DNA from 2 places in the Pedobacter superstes genome. Region 1 is predicted to be linked to the other one. Evidence: riboswitches for the same ligand, from Rfam matches in the RefSeq annotation. Region 1 holds a riboswitch; the other holds the start of a gene.
The links. A riboswitch is a leader RNA that binds a small molecule or an ion and turns the genes downstream of it on or off. The one in region 1 is predicted to bind S-adenosylmethionine.

Region 1 (3,430 bases):
CATTAAGAAAAATGATATTAATATTGGCCTGGCAGCCGCCCTTCCTTCGGGTAATTTAATAGTTCCTGTTATTAAAAAGGCCGATCAGTTAAATCTGGTAGGTTTAACAAAAGCAGTTAACGACCTGGCTGTCAGATCAAGAAATAACAAGCTTCAACCTGATGAAGTAAAAGATGGAACGTTCACTATTACCAATATTGGTTCTTTCGGTAATATTATGGGAACTCCGATAATCAATCAGCCACAGGTTGCAATTTTGGCCATAGGAGCTATTCAAAAGAAACCGGCAGTAATCGAAACTGTACATGGAGATATGATCGGTATCCGTCATAAGATGTATTTATCACTGTCTTATGATCATAGAATAGTTGATGGTGCTTTGGGAGGAATGTTCTTAAAGAAAATCAGTGATTATCTCGAGGCCTGGGATATTAATTACGAAATATAGCCAGACGACCTTTATAAGATTCAGACCTATAAGATTCAAAAACCTTATAGGTCTTTTTATTTCCAGCTAAAAATCTTTCTGAAATTGAACAGCAGGGCTTTCAATGGAAGAATTTTTCAGAAATTTAATAATTTCATACGTCAAAATGCCGGTTTCTATCAGGAATCCATCGTGACCATAAAATGAATCAATTTCCAAATATACAGCACCAGGAATTTTTTCAGCTAAAAATTGTTGCTCGGCAGGGGGGAACAATAAATCGGAACTTATTCCAATCACTAATGTTTTTGCTTCAATTAGTTTTAAGGCATCTGCCACCGAACCTCTGTTACGTCCAACATTATGACTGTCCATGGCTTTGCTTAAGTACCAGTAGCTATAGGCATTAAAGCGCTTGACTAATTTATCGCCCTGATAATTTTGGTAAGAGGATGCTTTAAATTCATCAGTTTTTTCTGTGGTATCCTCTTTTTGAGAAATTCCATAGGTTTGATAGTTCCGGTAAGATAAAAGAGCAATGCTTCTTGCGGCTTTTAAGCCTTTACTTCCACCATCAGGAATATTTTCATAAAAACTTGGATCACTTGAAATTGCAAGGCGCTGGCTTTCATTAAACGCTATTCCCCATGGAGAATGGATTGCGTTGGTAGCCATTAATATTAATTTTTTAATTCGCGCCGGTTCTGTTATTGCCCATTCTACTGCTTGCTGCCCGCCTAACGAACCTCCAATCAGCAGACTTATATCATGGATTTCAAGGTGATCTGCTAATAGTTTTTGAACAGCAGCCATATCCCTCACATTAAACGTAGGAAAAGATAAGTAATAAGGCTGATTCGTTTGAGGATTAATACTTAAGGGGCACGTAGTACCATAATGAGAACCCAAAATATTGGCACAAACAATGAAATAATCTTTTGGATTAAATAAATCATCTTCACCAAATAATCCGTTCCACCAATCACACACATCAGAATTCGCTGTCAAAGCATGGCAAACCCAAACAACGTTATCTTTCCTGGCGTTAAGAGTTCCAAAAGTTTGATACGCAATTTCTAATCCTGAGATCTCAGCTCCGCTTTCAAATTTAAACTTGTTTGTATATATGAATTTTGTTGTGCTCATGTTTGATAAAATGTAGAAGCGGTTCACACTTCGGCATTATAAATTTTAGATTAAAATGTATTTTTAGATTAAATGGCTGATTGTGCCAAATACATTTCAGGAAAATTCACATTAGAGTTATTAAAATTGAATGGGAAGGGGAGAGACAATGTCTTTTTTTTGTTCATGGTTTTACATAATTTATATCTTTCCCGTTGTTTCCGGGAACAGGATTTGGCACCTTTTCCGACACTATGCCGGTTAGGTTGTCAGCGGGTCGTGGAGCCTGTTCTCTCACCGCTTCTTTATAAATCAAAACCTTTTGAAGGGTATTGACAGAAAGTATTTAATTAAATTGCCCAAAGATACACTCAAAAGCACTATTTGCCAAAATTATTCTGGATTATTTTAGAGCCTGGTCGAGGTCGGCTATTAAATCGTCGATGAATTCTAAGCCAACAGAAATTCGAAGAAGATTTCCAGGGGTTTTGGTATCGGGGCCTTCCATAGAAGCCCTGTGCTCAATCAAACTTTCAACACCGCCTAAACTCGTGGCTCTGGTAAATAATTTAAGTTTATTTGAAACTCTTCGCGCATCATCAGAACTGTTTTTAACGGTAAAGGATAACATTCCCCCAAAATCTTTCATCTGAGATTTCGCAATATCGTATGAAGGATGATCGGCTAAACCCGGATAAAATACCTTTTCAATATTAACATGTGATTGAAGGTAGCTTGCAATTTGTCTTGCATTTTCTGCATGCCCTCTCATCCGGTAAGGTAAAGTTTTTATTCCCCTCACGGTCATATAACAATCAAATGGGGAAGGTACAGAGCCTGATAATGCTTGAATGTTTCGAATTTTGTCCCATAAATCATTGCTGTTTTTTGTTATGAGCGCCCCGCCAAGAACATCACTGTGACCTCCTAAATATTTTGTTGTGGAATGCATGACAATATCTGCACCCAATTCTAAAGGCCGTTGAAAAACGGGAGTTGCAAAGGTGTTGTCACAACAAACTATAAGGTCATTTTCATGAGCCAGTTTAACCAACGCTTTAATATCCGAAATTTTCAACAAGGGATTGGAAGGAGTTTCAATCCAAATTAATTTTGTGCCGGGCTTTATTGCTGACTCAACAGCTGATAAATCTGAATAATCCAGATAATCGACAGATAATATACCCTCAAAAACAGTATTAATAAGGTTGCGTAATCCATGATACATATCATCAGGCGCAATAATATGGCTGCCCGGTTTAAGGGCCTGTAATAGAGCAGATCCAGCAGAATTGCCTGAGGAAAACGCGCAGGCATCAACTCCTCCCTCTAATTTGCTTAATACATTTTCTAAGGATTTCCTGTTCGGATTATCTGCTCTCGTATAGATATAACCACTTTGAAATCCACCATCTTCACCACGTTCAAAAGTAGTGGAAAGAGTTATAGGCTGTATTACTGCTCCCGAAGCCGGATCGGTATAATTTCCGGCGTGTATTGCTATAGTTTCGAGTTTCATATTATTCCGATGGTCAAACAAAGATTAGATTTTCTCTTATAAGTTTAGGAATTAAAAATAGTGTTTAAAGTATTGTTACAACAATATGATAGTACATTTTGCCGCTTTATCGTATTTTTGAACTAATGGACGCTGAACTACAACTCCACACACTATTATCTGATAAAAATCTTGATCCTGAATTAAAAGCTATTGCTGAAAAAGTATCTGGATCTGAGCGGATTAGTTTCGACGAAGGAGTAACTCTATATAAAAAAGGCGAATTAGCCTACCTTGGAATTTTGGCAAATTATATCCGTGAAAAGAAACATGGACATAAAACGTTTTTTAACCGCAACTTTCATATTGAGCCTACAAAT
Region 2 (3,430 bases), on a different contig from region 1:
GTAAATGTGATCGTCTCTAAAATGAAACAGGGAGGACGCTTATTTTATATAGGCGCAGGTACCAGCGGAAGGCTCGGTATCGTTGATGCCTCTGAATGTCCTCCGACCTTTGGAGTGCCTCATGATTTGGTCGTGGGAATTATCGCAGGAGGTGATTCGGCTATACGTAAAGCGGTTGAGTTTGCAGAAGATGATACCAAACAGGCCTGGGAAGATTTACTGAGATTCCCGATCACAGACAGTGATGTATTAATCGGAATTGCCGCATCCGGCACAACGCCCTATGTTATTGGCGGTTTAAAAAGTGCCAATGAAGCTGGAATTGTAACCGGATGTATTGTTTGTAATACCGGAAGTCCAATAGCCGCTGAAGCAAAATTCCCGGTTGAAGTTGTGGTAGGGCCAGAATTTGTTACCGGCTCTACAAGGATGAAATCAGGAACAGCACAAAAACTGGTACTTAATATGATCAGCACTACCGTGATGATTCAATTAGGCAGGATTAAAGGAAATAAAATGTTCGACATGCAGTTAAGTAACAATAAACTTGTGGAACGTGCCGTAAATATGGTAATGGAAGCGACTGGTGTAGATGAGCAAACTGCTCAAAAGCTATTAGAGGAGCACGGAAACGTAAGAGAAGCTGTAGAGAAATACAGAAATAATTAAATACAAATTATAAGGATATGCGATAAGCAATTGCTAAATGCTCGTCATCCAATTATAAAATATAATGCAAAACATTGCACATCAACATTAGAATTTTAACACATGCAGGGGCTTTCGGGTTTGCAAACTGCATATTTACACATTTGAAGAATGCACGAAATAGAACCTTTTTATCGGTGGCGGGATGATTATATAGCGGCAGAAGATGAACGTTCGCCGTTTTATGAGACGGAATATAGTGAGTTTGAATTTGATAAAAAGATATATAACTATTATATCCATCCCCAATGGGATTCCTTTGGGTCTCAGACTTTATACATCAAAGCACTTTTTGTAGACTACGACAGGCAATACGCAATAATTGAACTCATTGGCGAATGGAACGATGCCATTTATAACGACATTATGCTTCTTAAAAGAGAAATTCTGGAACTGATGGTAGATGAAGGCATCAACAAATTCATTTTAGTTGGCGAGAATGTACTCAATTTTCATTCTTCAGATGACTCATATTATGAAGAATGGTTTCAGGACGTGGAAGATGGATGGATTGCCGGCGTAAACTTCAGGCAGCATGTTATAGATGAATTTAAAAGGAGCAATATCGATTATTATATCAATTTCGGCGGAGAACTTGATGAAGTTTCCTGGCGGTCATTAAAGCCCGTTCAGTTTTTCAAAAAAATCGAAGAACAGCTCGTTAAACGATTAAGCTAATTCTGAACCCCAATATACTGAATCAGACATTTGATACCATCGCAGGGTCAATTTCGCAATAAACCACCACAACAAACATCCTTCATTTTGCTATTAAATATTTTTATTGCATTTTTGCAACGCTTATTCAGAAAGACGGAGGGACTAGACCCTGCGAAGTCTTAGCAACCTGTGCTTACAAGGTGCTAAATTCTAACTGATTCCATACTAAGGATGAAGAAAGATAAGTGAATGTCAAAGCCGGATACCGACTTTTCAAAAATAAGCTTGTAAAGAGAGATTTGAGATGATAGATATGAGATATGAGACTTTATGCGTCTGATCTGTTCTCACATCTGATATCTCACACCTCACATCTAAAAAACAATGAGCATCAGAGAAGAATTAAAGAAACGTATTTTAGTTATAGACGGGGCAATGGGTACAATGATCCAGCGCTACCAGTTAACAGAGGAAGATTTCAGGGGCGAACGCTTTAAGGATCACCCATGCGATGTACGTGGCAACAACGACTTGTTAAATATTACCCGGCCGGATATAATTAAAGCTATCCATGCTGAATATCTGGAAGCAGGGGCCGATATTATTGAAACGAACACCTTCAGCACCCAGCGGATTTCCATGGCTGATTACCACATGGAAGACCTGTCATACGAAATGAGTTTTGAAGGAGCCCGTATCGCAAAAGAAGTCGCTACAGAATTCACTCTTAAAAATCCGGATAAACCTCGTTTTGTTGCGGGTGCCTTAGGGCCAACAACAAAAATGGCTTCAATGTCGCCCGATGTAAACGATCCTGGTTACCGTGCAGTTACTTTCGATGAACTTGTCGATGCTTATTATGAGCAGATAAAAGGCTTGGTGGAAGGTGGAGCTGATGTTCTGCTATTTGAAACCATCACCGATACACTAATAACCAAGGCTGCATTATTCGCTGCAAAAAATTACGAGAATGAAATCGGCGGGAAGATTGAAATCATGATCTCCGGAACAATTACTGATGCCAGTGGCCGTACACTTTCAGGGCAAACGGTTGAGGCATTTTTAAACTCTTTATCCCATGCTAACCTGTTAAGTATAGGTTTAAATTGTGCGTTGGGGGCTAAGGATATGCGTCCTCATATTGAAGAATTATCTGCGAAAGCAGGTTGTTATATATCAGCTTACCCAAATGCGGGCTTGCCAAATGAGTTTGGTGCTTATGACGAGGTCCCGCATGAAACGGCTCATTTAGTAGAAGATTTCATTCAGAACGGATTTGTAAATATTGTAGGCGGATGTTGCGGAACAACGCCCGAGCATATTAAATGCATCGCCGAAAAGGCTGCAAAATATCCTCCACGGGTTCCGGCAGAGCCAAAACCATACCTGCGCTTAAGCGGATTGGAGCCTGTTACATTAACTCCAGAAACCAATTTCGCGAATATCGGTGAGCGTACAAACGTTACCGGCTCTCCTAAATTTTCTAAACTGATATTAGGTGGCGATTTTGAAGGTGCGCTTACAGTTGCCCGCCAGCAAGTGGAAGGTGGTGCCCAGGTTATCGATATCAACATGGATGAAGGCATGCTTGACTCTGAAGCGGCCATGACCAAGTTCCTCAATCTTATCGCTTCAGAGCCAGATATTTCCAAGCTTCCGATAATGGTCGATTCTTCCAAATGGAGCGTAATCGAAACGGGTTTAAAATGTTTGCAGGGAAAAGGAATTGTTAATTCCATCTCACTAAAAGAAGGCGAAGAAAAGTTCAAAGAATATGCCCGCAAAATTAAACAATATGGGGCGGCTGTAGTGGTAATGGCTTTTGATGAAGAGGGCCAGGCCGATTCTTACGAGCGCAGAATCGAGATCTGTAAAAAATCGTATGATATATTAGTTAATGAAGTTGAATTCCTTCCTCAGGATATTATTTTCGACCCTAATATTTTAACGGTTGCAACCGGTTTGGAAGAACATAACAACTATGCTGTCGACTTTATCAACGCAACCCGCTGGATCAAAGAGAACCTGCCTCTTGCCAAAGTAAGTGGTGGAGTAAGTAATA

Region 2: another riboswitch for S-adenosylmethionine. It lies ahead of metH (methionine synthase); the one in region 1 lies ahead of WG906_RS05645 (homoserine O-acetyltransferase family protein).

The regions. Positions count from the first base shown of each region.
Region 1 is NZ_JBBJCN010000002.1:53,213-56,642, forward strand. Features, by position in the region: gene WG906_RS05640 (dihydrolipoamide acetyltransferase family protein) at 1-448, shown strand, start outside; gene WG906_RS05645 (homoserine O-acetyltransferase family protein) at 515-1,573, opposite strand; SAM riboswitch class I at 1,751-1,866, opposite strand; gene WG906_RS05650 (trans-sulfuration enzyme family protein) at 1,956-3,071, opposite strand; gene mqnE (aminofutalosine synthase MqnE) at 3,197-3,430, shown strand, end outside.
Region 2 is NZ_JBBJCN010000005.1:127,318-130,747, reverse strand. Features, by position in the region: gene murQ (N-acetylmuramic acid 6-phosphate etherase) at 1-669, shown strand, start outside; gene WG906_RS14660 (hypothetical protein) at 820-1,386, shown strand; SAM riboswitch class I at 1,507-1,616, shown strand; gene metH (methionine synthase) at 1,753-3,430, shown strand, end outside.